3 linked regions of the Lichenibacterium dinghuense genome follow. The protein of the gene in region 1 interacts with the protein of each later gene in a pairwise test. Links are inferred from orthologs where the notes say so. Each region holds a gene or a part of one and is shown on either strand. Other genes may lie near its edges.

The links. Proteins that work in one complex are often made in the same cells at the same time.
Region 2: the proteins of L7N97_RS02245 (region 1) and L7N97_RS18930 interact in binary tests that used the Escherichia coli proteins (3 or more experiments, as listed by UniProt). The link is inferred for Lichenibacterium dinghuense from one-to-one orthologs.
Region 3: the proteins of L7N97_RS02245 (region 1) and L7N97_RS01630 interact in binary tests that used the Escherichia coli proteins (3 or more experiments, as listed by UniProt). The link is inferred for Lichenibacterium dinghuense from one-to-one orthologs.

The regions. Positions count from the first base shown.
Region 1 is NZ_JAJLMN010000001.1:474,883-479,362, forward strand. The notes cover bases 1,085-4,480. They hold L7N97_RS02245 ([protein-PII] uridylyltransferase), read left to right. Parts: upstream 1,085-1,475; coding sequence 1,476-4,280; downstream 4,281-4,480. Other genes in these bases: grpE (nucleotide exchange factor GrpE), read left to right, coding at 4,336-4,480. Also shown: chromosomal replication initiator protein DnaA, read right to left, coding at 1-485.
Region 2 is NZ_JAJLMN010000001.1:3,964,883-3,968,653, reverse strand. Bases 1,085-3,771 are described here. They hold L7N97_RS18930 (P-II family nitrogen regulator), read left to right. Parts: upstream 1,085-2,102; coding sequence 2,103-2,441; downstream 2,442-3,771. Other genes in these bases: glnA (type I glutamate--ammonia ligase), read left to right, coding at 2,538-3,771; L7N97_RS18935 (NAD(P)H-hydrate dehydratase), read right to left, coding at 1,085-1,915. Also shown: L7N97_RS18940 (hypothetical protein), read right to left, coding at 50-196; more of L7N97_RS18935, read right to left, coding at 392-1,084. UniProt on the Escherichia coli protein: P-II indirectly controls the transcription of the glutamine synthetase gene (glnA). P-II prevents NR-II-catalyzed conversion of NR-I to NR-I-phosphate, the transcriptional activator of GlnA. When P-II is uridylylated to P-II-UMP, these events are reversed.
Region 3 is NZ_JAJLMN010000001.1:346,923-350,980, reverse strand. Bases 1,085-4,058 are described here. They hold L7N97_RS01630 (P-II family nitrogen regulator), read left to right. Parts: upstream 1,085-2,389; coding sequence 2,390-2,728; downstream 2,729-4,058. Other genes in these bases: L7N97_RS01625 (ammonium transporter), read left to right, coding at 2,973-4,058; L7N97_RS01635 (acyl-CoA thioesterase), read left to right, coding at 1,288-2,154; L7N97_RS01640 (DUF1476 domain-containing protein), read left to right, coding at 1,085-1,272. Outside these bases: purC (phosphoribosylaminoimidazolesuccinocarboxamide synthase), read right to left, coding at 1-668; more of L7N97_RS01640, read left to right, coding at 952-1,084. UniProt on the Escherichia coli protein: Involved in the regulation of nitrogen metabolism. Regulates the activity of its targets by protein-protein interaction in response to the nitrogen status of the cell.

The sequences.
Region 1 (4,480 bases):
GACGCGGCGACCGCCTTGGCGTTCGGCTCCCACTTGGCCTGGGCCACGGCACGGGGCGAGCCCGCCTTGACCTCGGGCGCGAGCTCGCCGACCTCGACGACGGCCGCGGGGGCCGCCTTGGCGGCGGCGCGGCCGGACGCGCGCAGGCCCACGACGCAGCGCTTCACCTCGGGGGCCTCGGCGGCCAGCGTGGAGCAGAGCTTGTCGACGTAGTGCGACTGGATCCAGGTCTTCAGGAAGTTGGTCGGCACCGACAGGTAGGCGGTGTCGTCCTCGATCCGGTCGAGGTCGAGGCGGGCGAACCAGGCGCTGAACACAGCCTCGCCGAGTTCGGCGCGCAGTCGGCGGCAGGCGTTGGACCATTGTTCGGTCCGGGGAGCGGCGCTCTGGCTCCCCTCGTTCCCACGGGAAGGCTGAAGCGAAGCGACGGTGTCGAGGATGGCGTCGTGGTCCACCACGCGGGTGGCATCGTTTCGCGCTGTCATCTGGGTGGTGTTCTTTCTGGCGTGGGATGTGTGCCGCATCTCAGACCGAAAGTCGTATGCAGGTGCGCCCGGCGGGCTTCATGGCGGGGGCCGGCTCCGGCACCGCCGCGCTTCGAGTGGCCTTCCGAAGCGCGGGATGGGAAGCGGCCCGGAGGGCTCTATCGTTTGGTCGTTCGCCGATGGCGGCGAAGGGATCGGAGTGTTTCAGCAGTCGATGCCATGCTCTTCCGGGTGAGTCACCATCGAGCGTCCGGCCTCGGGGCTCAAATGATCGATCGAGTTTTAGCAATAACGCCTGAATCAAACGCAAACTCGAAGAGGAACCTCCAACATCTTTGTGCGAACCAGGGGTTCTACCGAGTCTAGGCTGGCGCCGTGGACTTCAACAGGATGTGCCAGGAATCTGAGAACATCTACCGTGGGGACGCCGACGACCGGCGCCCCGCCGGTGAATTCAAGCTACCTCCGGCCTCCGGGGCGGGCAACCGACTCCCGCGACGATTCCGATGCGGCGGCCCCGAGACGTCCGATTTCGGGAATGCGCCCGCCTCCCGCCACAGTCCCTAACGGCCGGGATTCCAACGGGATAACGCTCCGGAGCCGTTGACAGGCGGCGTTCCGACGGCCGGGACGATTCAACCCGGCTCCGGGCCCGAATCGGGCCCGTCAATCCCGATCTCAGCGGGCCGATTCTGCGCTTTCCCCCTAACCCTCTGTTATGTATACCGATTTCTTGCGCGGCCGGTATGGTTAACGACCCATTTGCCCATTATCGTAAACAGGCTGTTGATAAGTCGGGAAGCGCACCGCGGGCCCTTCCGGGCGGGCTCGACTCCGCCTCCGGCTTCCGATCCGCCCCGGACCATCCGCCCGGCCGAGGCCGGCCACGTCGCCACGATGCGGCCGCAATGACGAACGCGCCCGAGCGGGGTCGGCGCGGCCGGCCCCGGTGCGCTTGGGCCGGGTGCGGAGGTGCGATAGACACGGGCCATGAGCCTCGCCCTGCAAAGCCACGATGCCGCTCCGACCGCCGAAGCTTCAGCGCTCGACCGCCCACAGCTCGACGCCGACATCGCCCTCCTGCGCGCCGAACACCCCGACGACGCCGCGTTCCGCCGCGCGGTCGTGGACCGCTTCCGCGCCGCGCTCGGCGCCGGGCGGGCCGCCATCCTGAGCGATTTCGCGGCCGACCACGGCGGCCTGCGCTGCGCGTCGCGGCTCGCGACGCTGCAGGACGAGATCGTCCGCTCGCTCTACACCTACGTGGTCCGCTACGTGTACCCGCTCGACCGGCCGAGCACGGCGGAGCGGCTCTGCGTGGTCGCGGTCGGGGGCTACGGCCGCGCCACGCTGGCGCCCGGCTCCGACATCGATCTCCTGTTCCTGCTGCCCTACAAGCAGACGCCGTGGGGCGAGAGCGTGGTCGAGGCCATGCTCTACGTGCTGTGGGACCTGCGCCAGAAGGTCGGCCACTCGACCCGCTCGGTCGACGAATGCGTCCGGCAGGCCAAGGCCGACATGACGATCCGCACGGCCCTGCTGGAAGCGCGCTTCATCCTGGGCGACGCCGCCCTGTTCGACGACCTGCAGCTGCGCTTCGACCGCGACGTCCAGGCCCGGACAGCGCGCGAGTTCGTCGCCGCCAAGATGGCCGAGCGCGAAACGCGCATCACGCGCGCCGGCGCGTCGCGCTACCTCGTCGAGCCCAACGTCAAGGAGGGCAAGGGGGGGCTGCGCGACCTCAACACCCTGTTCTGGATCGCCAAATACGCCTACCGGGTGGCCGAGCCCTCCGCCCTCGTCGGGGCGGGCCTGTTCACCGCCAAGGAGTTCCGGCTGTTCTGCCGCTGCGAGGAGTTCCTGTGGCGCGTCCGCTGCGAGCTCCACGTCGTGTCGGGCCGCGCCGAGGAGCGCCTGTCCTTCGACTACCAGCGCCGCATCGCGGCCCGCCTCGGCTACGGCACCGGCCCGAGCCTGTCGGGGGTCGAGCGCTTCATGAAGCACTATTTCCTGGTGGCGAAGAACGTCGGCGACCTCACCGCCATCGTGTGCTCGGCCATCGAGGAGCGGGAGGCGCCGCAGCCCGCCGCGCTCGACCGCATCGTCCAGGGCCTCAAGCGGCGCACCCGCTCCATCGCCGGCACCAACGACTTCCGCGTCGAGTTCGACCGCATCACGGTGACCCGCCGCGACGTCTTCGAGCGCGACCCCGTCAACCTCATCCGCCTGTTCGCGGTGGCGGACTTCTACGACCTGCCGATCCACCCCGACGCGACGCGCCTCGTGACGCTGTCGCTGCGCCGGGTCGACCGGTCGCTCCGGGAGAACCCGGAGGCCAACCGCCTGTTCATGGATATCCTGACCTCGCGCCGCGCGCCCGAGACGGCGCTGCGCCGCATGAACGAGGCCGGGGTGCTCGGGCGCTTCATCCCCGAGTTCGGCCGCATCGTCGCCTTGATGCAGTTCAACATGTACCACCACTACACGGTGGACGAGCACCTGCTGCGGGCCGTCGGCATCCTGGCCGAGATCGACGCCGGGCGCTCGCGCGAGGCCCACCCGCTCGCCAACGAGCTGATGCCCACCGTTGCGAGCCGAAACGCCCTCTATCTCGCGGTGTTCCTGCACGACGTCGCCAAGGGCAAGCAGGAGGACCACTCCCTGGCCGGCGCCGCCCTGGCGCGGGGCCTCGCGCCGCGGCTCGGCCTGTCGGAGGAGGAGACGGAGCTGACCGCCTGGCTCGTCGAGCACCACCTCGACATGTCCAACACGGCGCAGAGCCGCGACCTCAACGACCGCCGCACCATCGAAACCTTCGCCGGCATCGTCGGAACGGTGGAGCAGCTCAAGGCGCTGATGATCCTCACCATCTGCGACATCAAGGCGGTCGGCCCCGGCGTGTGGAACGGGTGGAAGGGTCAACTCCTGCGGACCCTCTACACCGAGACCGAGACGCTGCTCAGCGGCGACAGCCCGGACTTCGACCGGCACGCGCGCGTGCTGGCCGCCCAGGACCAGCTCCGCCCCGCCCTACCCGAGTTCCCCGACGACGAGTTCCGCGCCTACGTGGCCCGCCACTACGCGCCCTACTGGCTGCGCACCGGCCAGGCGAACCGCATCCGCGACGCCCGGCTGATCCGCACGCTGTGGCAGCAGGGCAAGGGCTTCGCCAGCGACGTCGCCACCGACCGGTTCCGCTCCATCACCGAGCTGACCATCGTGGCGCCGGACCACCCGCGGCTGCTGTCCGTGATCGCGGGGTCCTGCGCCAGCGCGGGCGCCAACATCGTCGACGCGCACATCTACACCACCAAGGACGGGCTCGCGCTCGACACCGTCAGCGTGTCCCGCGCCTTCGACCAGGACGACGACGAGATGCGGCGGGCCGGCCGGATCGCCTCCGGCATCGAGCGCGCCCTGCGCGGCCAGATCCGGTTGAACGACATGGTGGCGGCCAAGGACGCGTCGCCGAAGGGCGGGCGCGCCGCCTTCGCGCTGCACCCTAAGATCATCGTCGACAACGCCGCCTCGCGCCGCCACACCGTGCTGCAGGTGAGCGGCGTCGACCGGCCGGGCCTGCTCTACGACCTGACCCGCGCGCTGGCGGGCCTGAGCCTCAACATCGCCTCGGCCCACATCGCGACCTTCGGCGAGAAGGCGGTCGACAGCTTCTACGTGTCCGACCTCCTCGGCGCGAAGATCACCGATCCGGCGCGCCAGGAGGTGATCCGCCGCGTGCTCGGCGACGTGTTCGAGCCCGCCCCTCCGGGTGCGCCCTCGGCCGCCGACGCTTGATTTCCGACCCCCGTCCTCCGATATCGGGGCCGACCTCGCCTTCCCTGGAGACAGCATGATGACCGACCCCGCCGACACCTCAAACGTCGAGGCGACGGCACCCGAGGCCGACGACGTGCTGCGCGACGGAGCCCCGGCCTCGGACGCATCCGCCCAGGGCGTGGCCCCGTCGGAGTCGAACGGCGCCGTGGAGGCGCTGC
Region 2 (3,771 bases), 3.5 Mb from region 1 along the record:
ACGGAGCGTCTTATCAACGCCCCCGGCCCGATGCAGCAAAAAAGTGGGCTCAGCGCAGCGGCTCGCGGAAAGCCGACACCGCGAAGGTGAAGAGCGCCCACACCGGCAGGGCGGCCTCGGGGGCAACCGTCGCGGCACGGGCGAAGGCGAGGGCCGCCGTCCCGAGCAGGACCGCGGCGACGGGCACGAAACGCATGGCAACCTCGCCGAAACGGCACGGCGGAGCGCCGCGCGGGGGCGAAGCCGCAAATCGGGGGCCGGACGGGAATGTGCCGGAACGGGACGGAGGTGGGCGGGTGGGCTGCCGCATCCACGCCCGTCCGCGGCTGCGCGTCTCCGTTGCCGTCCATGCCGGCCGACGATCACGGAGAGGAAGGAGGACGCGGCCCCGTCAGCGTCCGCCGTACCGCGCCAACAGCGCGCGGAGCACCGCCGGGAGCGCCTCGGGGAGGTCCTCGGAGATCAGCCCGGGGCCGTGGTGGTTCGCCACGGCGGCGTGGAGCCAGACGGCGGCGCAGGCCGCCTCGAAGGCCGGCATGGCCTGCGCCAGCAGCCCGCCCACCATGCCGGCCAGCACGTCGCCGCTCCCCGCCGTGGCGAGCCAGGGCGCGTCCTCGCCGGCGATCGCGGCGCGGCCGTCGGGGGCCGCCACGACCGTGTCGGGCCCTTTCAGCACCACCACGGCCCCGAGCCGCCGCGCCCCGGCCCGCGCGCGCTCGACCTTGGTGGGGGCATCGAGCACGCCGGCGGCGCCGTCGAACAGCCTGGCGAACTCGCCGTCGTGCGGCGTGACCACCACCGGCCCCCCCGCCCCGCGCACCAGCGCGGCCAGATCGTCGGCCCGGCCGGCGAAGAGCGTCAGCGCGTCGGCGTCGAGCACGGCCGCGCGCGGCGCCCCGCGGGGCTTCAGCGCCGCCGCGACCAGCGCCGGCGCGTCGGCGCCGTGGCCGAGGCCCGGCCCCATCACCACGGCGTTGAGACGCGCGTCGGCGAGGATGCCGGCCAAGGCCTCCGGCCCGTCGAAGGGCTTCAGCATCACGGCCGTGAGCTGCGCGGCGTGGATCGCCAGCGCGTCGGCGGGGCTCGCGACCGTGACGAGGCCGGCGCCGATCCGCAGCCCGCCGCGGGCCGACAGCCGCGCGGCGCCGAGCGTCGGCATCGGGCCCGACACGACGACGAGGTGCCCGCGGGTGTATTTGTGCCCGGCCGCGGCGGGGCGCGGGTAGTGGCGCTCCCAGAGGTCCGGCAGATCGTGGAACAGGGTCGCGCCGATGCCGTCCAGCACGGCCGGGTCGATGCCGATGTCGGCCAGCGTCACCGGCCCGCAGCGCTCGCGACCCGGCATCAACAGGTGGCCTGGCTTCAGGCGGAAGAAGGTCACGGTCTCGGTCGCGCGGACGGCGGGGCCCAGGGCGGCGCCGGACTCGCCCGACAGGCCGGACGGCAGGTCGACCGCCAGCACCGGCCGCCGCGCGGCCGCGACGCGCTCGACCAGCACGGCGGCGGCGCCGTCGAGCGGACGGGACAGGCCGGCGCCGAACAGGGCGTCGACCACGAGGTCGTGCGCGACGGGGTCGGCCCCGGCGGCGTCGCCGACCGGCCCGGCCCAGGCGGCCGCGGCCCCGGCCGCGTCGCCCCGGAGATGCTCAAGCGGCGCGAGCGCGGCCACGTCCACCGCGAAGCCGCGCCGCCGGAGCTCGGCCGCCGCCACGAAGCCGTCGCCGCCGTTGTTGCCGGGGCCGCAGAGCACCAGGGCGCGCCGGCCGCCCCGCGCGGCCAGCATGCGCTCCGCCGCGTCGGCGACGGCGCGGCCGGCCCGGTCCATCAGGACAGGGCCCGGCGTGCCGGAGGCGGCCGCGAGGCGGTCGGCATGGCCCATCTCGGCGGGCGTGAGGATCTCGATCGGGCGCTGCACGGCCGCACTCCCACAGTCGGCGGAACCGCCCGCGAAACCGGCGGTTCTCGCCACGATCCCGACACGTCGGGCTGAATCAGCCGTCGCGCGCGTGGCACGGGCGATGCTAAGCTCCGCGCATCGGCCGGGCCGCCCCCGCGGCGCCCGGTCCCGCAACGCTCGCGCCCCGGCACAGGTTGGACCCCGCATGAAGAAGATCGAGGCCATCATCAAGCCCTTCAAGCTCGACGAGGTGAAGGAGGCGCTGCAGGACGTGGGGCTGCAGGGCATCACCGTCACGGAGGCGAAGGGGTTCGGGCGCCAGAAGGGGCACACGGAGCTCTACCGCGGCGCCGAATACGTGGTCGACTTCCTGCCCAAGGTGAAGATCGAGATCGTGCTCGGCGACGACCTCGTGGACCGCGCCGTCGACGCCATCCGCCGCGCGGCGCAGACGGGGCGCATCGGCGACGGCAAGATCTTCGTGTCCACCATCGAGGGCGCGATCCGCATCCGCACCGGCGAGACCGGCAACGACGCGATCTGACGGGCCCGGGCGGCGGCGGGCCTTGCGCCGGCCGCGCGGGGCCTTGTAGTCCTCCGGCCGGCGGGGCGTCCCCGCGCGCCCGCACCGGAGCACAGCATGAAGACCGCACAGGATGTCCTGAGAGCCATCCGGGACCAGGACATCAAATACGTCGACTTCCGCTTCACCGACCCGCGCGGCAAGTGGCAGCACGTCACCTTCGACGTCTCCATCGTCGACGAGGACCTGTTCGCCGAAGGCGTGATGTTCGACGGCTCGTCGATCGCGGGCTGGAAGGCCATCAACGAGTCCGACATGACGCTCATGCCGGACCCCGAGACGGCCTGCATGGACCCGTTCTTCTCGGCCTCGACCCTGTCGATCGTGTGCGACGTGCTGGAGCCCGCCACCGGCGAGCCCTACGCCCGCGACCCCCGCGGCGTCGCCAAGAAGGCCGAGGCCTACCTGAAGTCCACCGGCATCGGCGACAGCGTCTTCGTCGGCCCCGAGGCCGAGTTCTTCGTCTTCGACGACGTGCGCTTCAAGGCCGACCCCTACAACACCGGCTTCGTGCTCGACGCGATCGAGCTGCCGTCCAACACCGACACGGTCTACGAGGGCGGCAACCTCGGCCACCGCATCCGCACCAAGGGCGGCTACTTCCCCGTGCCGCCGCTCGACTCGGCGCAGGACATGCGCGGCGAGATGCTGGCCGCCATGGCGTCGATGGGCGTCAAGGTCGAGAAGCACCACCACGAGGTGGCGTCCGCCCAGCACGAACTCGGCATGAAGTTTGACCGGCTGACGCTGATGGCGGACGGCATGCAGGCCTACAAGTACTGCGTCCACCAGGTCGCGCAGAGCTACGGCAAGTCGGCCACCTTCATGCCGAAGCCCGTGTTCGGCGACAACGGCTCGGGCATGCACGTGCACCAGTCGATCTGGAAGGACGGGGTGCCGTTGTTCGCGGGCGACAAGTACGCCGACCTCAGCCAGGAGTGCCTGTGGTACATCGGCGGCATCATCCGCCACGCGAAGTCGCTGAACGCCTTCACGAACCCGTCGACCAACAGCTACAAGCGGCTGGTGCCGGGCTACGAGGCGCCGGTGCTGCTCGCCTATTCGGCGCGCAACCGCTCGGCCTCGTGCCGCATCCCCTACACCAACAGTCCCAAGGCCAAGCGCGTCGAGGTCCGCTTCCCCGACCCGGCGGCGAACCCCTACCTGGCCTTCGCGGCGATGCTGATGGCGGGCCTCGACGGGATCCGGAACAAGATCGACCCCGGCGCCGCGATGGACAAGGACCTCTACGACCTGCCCAAGGCGGAGCTGGCGCAGATCCCCACCGTGT
Region 3 (4,058 bases), 130 kb from region 1 along the record:
ATCTTGTCGCTCGACTTCACGTCCCACAGCCGGCACGAGTCGGGCGAGATCTCGTCTGCCACGACGATCCGCATCAGGTCGCCCTCCCACAGGCGCCCGGTCTCCATCTTGAAGTCGACGAGGCGGATGCCGACGCCCAGGAACAGGCCGGACAGGAAGTCGTTGACCCGGATAGCGAGGGCCATGATGTCGTCGATCTCCTGCGGCGACGCCCAGCCGAAGGCGGTGATGTGCTCCTCCGACACCATGGGGTCGTTGAGGCCGTCGTTCTTGTAGTAGAACTCGATGATGGACCGCGGGAGCTGCGTGCCCTCCTCGATGCCGAGGCGCGTCGACAGAGACCCCGCCGCCACGTTGCGCACCACCACCTCGAGCGGGATGATCTCCACCTCCTTGATCAGCTGCTCGCGCATGTTCAGCCGACGGATGAAGTGCGTCGGCACGCCGATGTTGTTCAGGTGCTGAAAGATGTACTCCGAGATCCGGTTGTTGAGGACGCCCTTGCCGTCGATGATCTGGTGCTTCTTGGCGTTGAACGCGGTGGCGTCGTCCTTGAAGTGCTGGATCAGGGTGCCGGGCTCGGGACCCTCGTAGAGGACCTTGGCCTTGCCCTCGTAGATGCGGCGGCGGCGGTTCATTGGCGTCAACCGGGGCTTGAGAAAATCCATGGGTCGGTCGGGCTCCTCACTCACGCTCGCTCGACCGGCTCGCGCGACGTCGTTGCAACATCGAAGCCGCATGCGGCAGGGGGGAATGGAGCGCCCCGTCTGACCGACCCCGCGGCAGCCTAGCGGATCGCACCGTCCCGCACAACGCCGCCCCCGGCGCGCGCCGGGCGGCGCGGCCCGCCGGGGCGCGCTGAAGCGCAAGATTTGGGCAGCGCGCATCCGAGCCGCAAGATGCGCGTTCGGAACGGGCCAGCCGCGCCCCGCGGCCCGGGAGCCTCGCCCCATGACGACCTTCGACGATCGGGAACGCGCCTTCGAAAACCTGTTCGCCCACGACCAGGACCTCGCCTTCCGCGCCCAGGCGCGCCGCAACCGCGAGCTCGGCCTGTGGGCGGCCCACCAGCTCGGGCTCAGCGGCGACGAGGCCGAGGCCTATGCGGGGCGGCTCCTGGCGGTCGCGATCGAGAACGGGGGCGACGACGCCGTCGCGGCCCGGCTCGGCGAGGATCTGAACAAGCACGGGCTCGGGATCAGCGAACACCGGATCCGGCACCGCATGGCCGAACTCCTCGCCGAGTCGGTCGAGCACGTGAAGCGGGACTGAGCGCGGGACGCCGCCGTGGCCCACACGCTCGCCGACCTCGTCGCTGCATTGAACCTCGGTGAGGCCGGGCCGGACCGCTTCGCCGGCCGCAGCCCGGCCGTGGGGCGCCGACGCATCTTCGGCGGCCTCGTCGTCGCGCAGGCGCTGGTGGCCGCGGCCCGCACCGCCGCCGGGCGGCCGCCTCACTCGCTGCACGGCTACTTCATACTGCCGGGCGACCCCGAGGAGCCGATCGACTACGCCGTCGACCGGCTGCGCGACGGCGGCAGCTTCACCACGCGCCGCTGCGTGGCGCGCCAGCACGGCCGCGCGATCTTCGAGATGTCGGCGTCGTTCCACGCGCCGGAGCCCGGCGGGCTGGACCACGCCGCGCCGCGGCCTGACGCGCCGCCGCCCGAAGCGCTGCCCGGCCCGGACGAGCTCCGCGCCCTCGTCGGCCTGCCGCCGGCCGTGCGCGACTATTTCGGCCGCGACAGCTCCGTCGAGCTCCGCCCGGTCGACGCGTCGCGCTTCGCGCGGCGCCCGCCCGGGCCCCACCCGGCCCGGCAGGCCGTCTGGATGCGGGCGGGCGGCCCGCTGCCCGACGATCCCACCCTGCACGCCGCGCTGCTGGCCTACATGTCCGACATGACGCTGCTCGACACGGCGACCTCCGCCCACGGCCGCACCGTCTTCGATCCCGCGATCCAGGCGGCGAGCCTCGACCACGCGGTCTGGTTCCACCGCCCCGTCCGGGCCGATGCGTGGCTGCTCTACGCCGAAGACAGCCCGAGCGCGTCCGGCGCCCTCGGTTTCGCGCGCGGCTCCATCTTCGACCGGTCGGGGGTGCTCGTGGCCTCCACGGCTCAGGAGGGCCTGATCCGGCTCCGCGACCACGACTGACCGGGTCGAGGCTCCTGACGCGCGCAGATTGCCTAATTAACAGGCATTCAGCCTCGATTCCGCCACAAGTGCGCCGGAACGGCCGGCCGCTCCTCGGCCTTTGCCGCGGCTAAACTTTGGCACGGGGCTTGAAAGAGTGCTCGAACGCTGCCGCGCGATCTCGCGCGGCGGATGGTCCCCACGCGAGCCTCGGCCCGAGAGGGTCGGGGCGGGACCGAAGTCCGAGGATCCTGCGATGAAGATTGTCACGGCCATCATCAAACCCTTCAAGCTGGAGGAGGTCCGCGATGCCCTGACGGCCGTCGGCGTGCACGGGCTGACCGTCACGGAGGTCAAGGGCTACGGCCGCCAGAAGGGGCACACCGAGATCTACCGCGGCGCCGAATACGCGGTGAGCTTCCTGCCGAAGCTGAAGATCGAGGTCGCGGTGGCGGCCGAGCTGCTCGACCAGGTCGTGGACGCCATCACGGCGACGGCCCGCACGGGCCAGATCGGCGACGGCAAGATCTTCGTGACGACGCTCGAGCAGGCCGTCCGCATCCGCACGGGCGAGACCGACGCCGACGCCCTCTGACCATCCGTTCGGGCGGGCTCGGCGAGCCTGTCCCCTCCCATCGCCAGTCGAGCATCGACGCCCCCCGCACCGCGGGGGCGCGACCGGCCGTGCCCGCGTGGCCGCGGCGGCGCTCGGCTGACCCACTGCCCACCGGAGTCCATCGATGACGTTCAGTCCCCCGTCGCTCCCCGCGACGCCGCCTTTCCTCAAGTCCGCACGAACGCGAACGGCGCTCGGGCTGGCCGCCGTGTCGCTGCTGGTGATGGCCGGCACCGCCCTGGCGCAGACGCCCGCCCCCGAGGCGGCCACCACGGCCGCCCCGGCGGTCGCCACCGCGACGGCGGCCCTGAAGCCCAACCCGGGCGACACCGCCTGGATGCTGATCTCCTCGGCGCTGGTGCTGATGATGTCGGTGCCGGGCCTCGCGCTGTTCTACGGCGGCCTCGTGCGCTCGAAGAACATGCTGGCGGTGCTCAGCCAGGTGTTCATGATCGTGTCGCTCGTCGGCGTGGTCTGGGTCGTCTACGGCTACTCGCTCGCCTTCGGCGACGGCGGCGCCTGGCAGGGCTACATCGGCGGCCTCAACAAGGTGTTCCTGAAGGGCATCGACGCGACCTCCACGGTCGGCACCTTCTCGCCCCAGACGGTCATCCCGGAATACGCCTACATGGTGTTCCAGATGACCTTCGCGATGATCACCCCGGCGCTGATCGTCGGCGCCTTCGCGGACCGCATGAAGTTCTCGGCCGTCATGCTGTTCATGTTCCTGTGGGTGTCGATCATCTACTTCCCGGTGGCGCACTGGGTGTGGGCGACCGCCGCTCCGGACGACATCATCAAGGCCGCCAAGGCGCTCGCCGCCGCGACCGACGACGCCGCCAAGAAGGCCGCCCAGGCGAACCTCGACGCCGTGACGGCCGGCGCGGGCTGGCTCGCCCAGGCCGGCGCGCTCGACTTCGCCGGCGGCACGGTGGTGCACATCAACGCCGGCATCGCGGGCTTCGTGGGCTGCGTGCTGATCGGCAAGCGCATCGGCTACCCCCGCGAGCCCATGCCGCCGCACTCGCTCACCATGACGATGATCGGCGCCTCGCTGCTGTGGGTCGGCTGGTTCGGCTTCAACGCCGGCTCCAACCTCGAAGCCAACGGCACGACGGCCCTCGCCTTCGTCAACACCATGGTGGCCACCGCCGCGGCCGTGCTGTCCTGGCTGTTCACCGAATGGGCCATCAAGGGCAAGCCGTCGCTGCTCGGCATGGCGTCGGGCGCCGTCGCGGGCCTCGTCGCCGTCACCCCGGCCTCGGGCTACGCCGGCCCCATGGGCTCGGTCGTGCTCGGCCTGCTGGTC